2 regions of the Streptomyces sp. NPDC031210 genome follow, and region 1 is predicted to be linked to the other one. Evidence: riboswitches for the same ligand, from Rfam matches in the RefSeq annotation. Region 1 holds a riboswitch; the other holds the start of a gene.
The links. Region 1 has a riboswitch for glycine ahead of gcvT (glycine cleavage system aminomethyltransferase GcvT). Riboswitches for the same ligand answer to the same signal wherever they lie in the genome.
Positions count from the first base shown of each region.

Region 1 (2,383 bases):
CCCCGCCGATCTCGACGGTGGGCAGGTCCAGGCCGCCGGCGCCCGGCCCCGCGCTCTGGGGGCCGCCGCCGTTGGGCAGGGGCACCCACACCAGGCTGCGGCCCAGGACCTCGACGATCCGGCCACCGGCGCCGGGGTGGCCGACGGCGGCGGCCAGCACCTCTTCGAGCTCGTTCGCAGGCCACGCCAACTGCGGTATCCCCATGTCAGGAATGCTCATGTCCACCCACCCGTTCCGAACCGCGCTATCTGGCCAAAGACCCTAGCGGCACCGGAGGCGGCGGTCGAAGGCGGCGGCGGGTGGCGGTCGGGAGCGGCCGGCCGGCGGGCCCGGCCCGGCCCGTCAGCCGAAGGCGACCGCCTCCAGCGCGCTCGCCGCCGGCCGGTCCAGCAGCGTCACGGACGCGAACCCGGCCGGCAGCCCGGCGCTCTCCGCGCCGCCGACCAGCCGGCCCACCGCCCGGCGGTGCCGCGCGAAGGCGTACCCCGACACCCCGCGTCCTCGGGACGCCTGCCCCGACAGCGCCACCGCGGGCGGCACGTCGAGCAGCACCAGATGCAGGCCGCGGCCGCCGCGCCGGGCCGACCGGGCGAGCCAGCGGCGCACCCACGCGAGCGTCCCGCAGTCGTGCACCACCACGCTCTCCCCCGACCGCAGGGCGCGGCGCAGGCCGAGGTAGTGGGCGGCGCGGACCAGCGGGCGGTAGAGGCCGTAGGGCAGGCGGCGCAGGCGGCCGCTCTCGAAGCGGGCGCGGACGTCCTGCGAATCGATGCGGTGCACCGCCGCGCCCCGCCCGTCCAGCGGCGGCACGACGCGGTGCATCAGGGTGCTCTTGCCGCTGCCCGGCAGGCCGGAGACGACCACCAGGTCGCCGGCCGGAAAGCACATGGTGGCCGCGGGGCGGCCGGTGCCCGCTCCCCTGAGGTCCAGGACCTCGGCGCCGCGTCCCGGGCGGACTACGGCCGGTGACGGGCGGCGGCGCCCGGGCACCGCGGCGGTGTGCCCCGCCCGGGCGGTGTGCGGGGGCGTGGCTCCCGCGGTGGTCACGCCTGCGGCTTCGCTGTGCACCGTGATCGACCTCCCGGTCCTGTGCTGGGTCCGGCTCGCGACCGTCCCCTCCCCGCAGAGTGTCAAGGAAAGGTAATGGCCATCAAGGCGATTGCCCGATCCGTCCGGCCCGTGAACGGGTGGGCGCCCGGGACTGCTGCATCCGGCGACGTCGTGCAATGATGTCGGCGCCACGTGCACACTCGCGCTCAGCCGTGCACAGCCAACTCCATACCGGCCGCTTGAATCCGCGCGGGAGAGTCCCCGGCCGCCACGGCGGGGCGCCGAAGGAGCAAGTCCTCCCTTGAATCTCTCAGGCCCCTATACCGCGCGGGCGAGGCAGATCTGAAAAGCGAGCCGCAGCGGTGCGGTTCCACCCAAGGTGCAAACCGGCCCGTTCGCGGGATCCCGGTGAACCTCTCAGGTTCCGATGACAGATGGGGAGACTTCGTCTTGTCACCCATGTCTGGGAGCCCGGAACCATGACTGATGCCCCCCGCCGTACCGCACTGGATGCCACGCACCGTGCGCTCGGCGCGACCATGACCGACTTCGCCGGCTGGGACATGCCGCTGCGCTACGCCAGCGAGCGCGACGAACATGTCGCCGTCCGCACCCGCGCCGGCCTGTTCGACCTCTCCCACATGGGCGAGATCACCGTCACCGGCCCGCAGGCCGGCGACCTCCTCGACCACGCCCTGGTGGGCAACATCGGCGGCGTCAAGACCGGCCGCGCCCGCTACACCATGATCTGCGACGCCGCCGGCGGCATCCTGGACGACCTGATCGTCTACCGCCTCGAAGAGGCCGAGTACATGGTCGTCGCCAACGCCTCCAACGCCCAGGTGGTGCTGGACGCGCTGACCGAGCGGGCGGCCGGCTTCGACGCCGAGGTCCGCGACGACCGGGACGCCTACGCGCTGATCGCGGTCCAGGGGCCGCAGTCGCCGGGCATCCTCAAGGCGGTGACCGACGCCGACCTGGACGGCCTGAAGTACTACGCGGGCCTGCCCGGCACCGTCGCCGGCGTGCCCGCGCTGATCGCCCGTACGGGATACACCGGCGAGGACGGCTTCGAGCTGTTCGTCCGGCCCGCGGACGCGGTCGCCCTGTGGGAGGCGCTGACCGAGGCCGGCCGGGACGCCGGGCTCGTGCCCTGTGGCCTGTCCTGCCGCGACACGCTGCGCCTGGAGGCGGGCATGCCGCTGTACGGGCACGAGCTGACGACGGCGACCACGCCGTTCGACGCGGGCCTGGGCCGGGTCGTGAAGTTCGACAAGACCTCCAACGGCGGTGACTTCGTGGGCCGCGCCGCGCTGGAGGCGGCCGCCGCGC
Region 1 is NZ_JBVIHH010000006.1:148,633-151,015, reverse strand. Features, by position in the region: gene ACZ45Z_RS13765 (enhanced serine sensitivity protein SseB) at 1-220, opposite strand, end outside; gene ACZ45Z_RS13760 (AAA family ATPase) at 344-1,048, opposite strand; glycine riboswitch at 1,292-1,387, shown strand; glycine riboswitch at 1,388-1,495, shown strand; gene gcvT (glycine cleavage system aminomethyltransferase GcvT) at 1,531-2,383, shown strand, end outside.

Region 2 (2,383 bases), on a different contig from region 1:
GGAGCTCCTGGGGCCGATGCCGGTCCGGACGCTGCCCGGCGTGGGCCCGGCGACCGCCGAGGCGCTGCGGCGGGCCGGCATCCACACCGTCGCCGAGACCGCCGAGGCCGGGGAGGCCGAGCTGGTGCGGCTGCTGGGCAAATCCCACGGCGCCGGGCTCTATGCCATGGCGCTGGGCAAGGACGACCGTCCGGTGGTGGCCGATCGCGACGCGAAGTCCGTCTCCGTCGAGGACACCTTCGAGGTCGACGTGACCGACCGGACGCGGGTGCGCGCGGAGGTCCTGCGGCTCGCCGACCGCTGCGTGGAGCGGCTGCGGGCGGCCGGGCGCTCCGGACGCACGGTGGTGATCAAGGTGCGGAACTACGACTTCTCGACGCTGACCCGCTCCGAGACCCTGCGCGGGCCCACCGACGATCCCTCCGTCGTCCGGGAGGCGGCGACCCGGCTGCTGGAGACGGTCGACACGACGGGCGGGGTCCGGCTGCTGGGCGTGGGGGTGAGCGGGCTCGCCGACTACACCCAGGAGGACCTGTTCGCCCAGCTCGCGACGGAGCGGGAGGCGCAGGAGACGGCGAACGCGGTGGCCGAGCCGGCGGTGGACGTGACGGGCGGCGGGGAGCCCGAGGAGCCGCTGCCGCGGCGCTGGTATCCGGGGCTGGACGTGGTGCACGCCGAGTACGGCGCGGGGTGGGTGCAGGGCAGTGGGGTGGGAAGAGTGACCGTGCGCTTCGAGACACCGTGGTCCGCACCGGGAAGGGTGCGGACCTTTGCCGTCGACGACCCGGAGCTGCGGCCGGGGGAGCCCTTGCCGCTGGTGGGCGGCGAGCCGGGAAGTCAGTCCTCCGCGCCGGCGACCCGGCCGAAGTCCCTGTCGCCGGCCGAGGACACCGAGTCCGGTGAGGAGATATCGAGCCGGTAGTGGTGGTAGAGCTGGAGCTCCTGCTCGGGGGAGAGGTGCCGGCCGACACCGAAGTCCGGGGCGTCCTTGATCAGCTTGCGGTCGTAGGGGATGTGCAGCACGTCGCCGACCATCTCGCTCGGCTCCAGCGGCACGAACGCGTCCCTGCCGAACAGGCCCGTACGGACGGCGGCCCACTCCGGTTCTCCGGTCGCGTCATCGAGGTAGACCTCGTCGATCGTGCCGATCTTCTGGCCGTGCCGGTCGAACGCTTTGCGGCCGATCAGGCTCCGGGGATCGATGTCACTTTGCACGGCCCCTCCACGTTGGTCGCAACTGCCCTGTGACAACTACCAAACGGCACATTTCATGCCCCGGCCACTCGAAGGATCCCCCAGGTGGCACGCTGGTAGGCTGGCGAATGGCTGCAGACCCCATGCGGGAGAGTCCTTTGTCGTTCGCGACGGGGGCGCCGAAGGAGCAAATCCTCCCCGGAATCTCTCAGGCACACGTACCGCATGGACGAGGTCACTCTGGAAAGCAGGGCGGGCCACGGACAGCACAGCACCGGAACCCTTCCTCACCGACGGTGAAAGCCGGGCCGCAGCGGCGGTCCGGTGAAGCTCTCAGGTTGAGATGACAGAGGGGGAGGCCGTCCGGGCACCAGCGCCGTGGTGCCCCTCGTAGGTCGTATTGACCAGGAGGCCCCCGCAGATGACCACCAATCGCATCTCGTTGACCGAGCTCGAGCGCGGTACCCCCTTCGAGTACCGGCACATCGGTCCCGACCACGAGGCGCAGGCGAAGATGCTCGCGCACGTCGGTTTCGGCTCGCTGGACGAACTCACCGCCACGGCCGTACCCGACGTGATCAAGAGCGCCGAGGCGCTGGGGCTGCCGCAGGGCCGTTCCGAGGCCGAGGTCCTGGAGGAGCTGCGCAGCCTGGCGGACCGCAACCAGGTCCTGTCTTCCATGATCGGCCTCGGCTACTACGGCACGTTCACCCCGCCGGTGATCCTGCGCAACGTGATGGAGAACCCGTCCTGGTACACGGCGTACACGCCCTACCAGCCGGAGATCTCGCAGGGCCGCCTGGAGGCGCTGCTGAACTTCCAGACGATGGTCGCCGACCTGACCGGGCTGCCCACCTCCGGCGCGTCCCTGCTGGACGAGGGCACCGCGGCGGCCGAGGCCATGTCCCTCTCCCGCCGCGTCGGCAAGGTCAAGCAGGGCGTCTTCCTGGTCGACGCCGACTGCCTGCCGCAGACCATCGCCGTGCTCCAGACCCGCGCCGAGCCGACCGGCGTCGAGGTCGTCGTCGCCGACCTGAGCGACGGCATTCCCGCCGAGATCGCCGAGCGCGGCGTCTTCGGCGTCCTGCTCCAGTACCCGGGCGCCTCGGGCGCGGTCCGCGACCCGCGCGCCGTGATAGCGCGGGCGCAGGAGCTGGGCGCGGTGGTCACCGTCGCCGCCGACCTGCTC
Region 2 is NZ_JBVIHH010000017.1:9,429-11,811, forward strand. Features, by position in the region: gene ACZ45Z_RS27100 (DNA polymerase IV) at 1-922, shown strand, start outside; gene ACZ45Z_RS27105 (PRC-barrel domain-containing protein) at 838-1,215, opposite strand; glycine riboswitch at 1,331-1,428, shown strand; gene gcvP (aminomethyl-transferring glycine dehydrogenase) at 1,616-2,383, shown strand, end outside.
Region 2: linked by a shared signal. The riboswitch ahead of gcvP (aminomethyl-transferring glycine dehydrogenase) and the one ahead of gcvT (glycine cleavage system aminomethyltransferase GcvT) in region 1 are both predicted to bind glycine.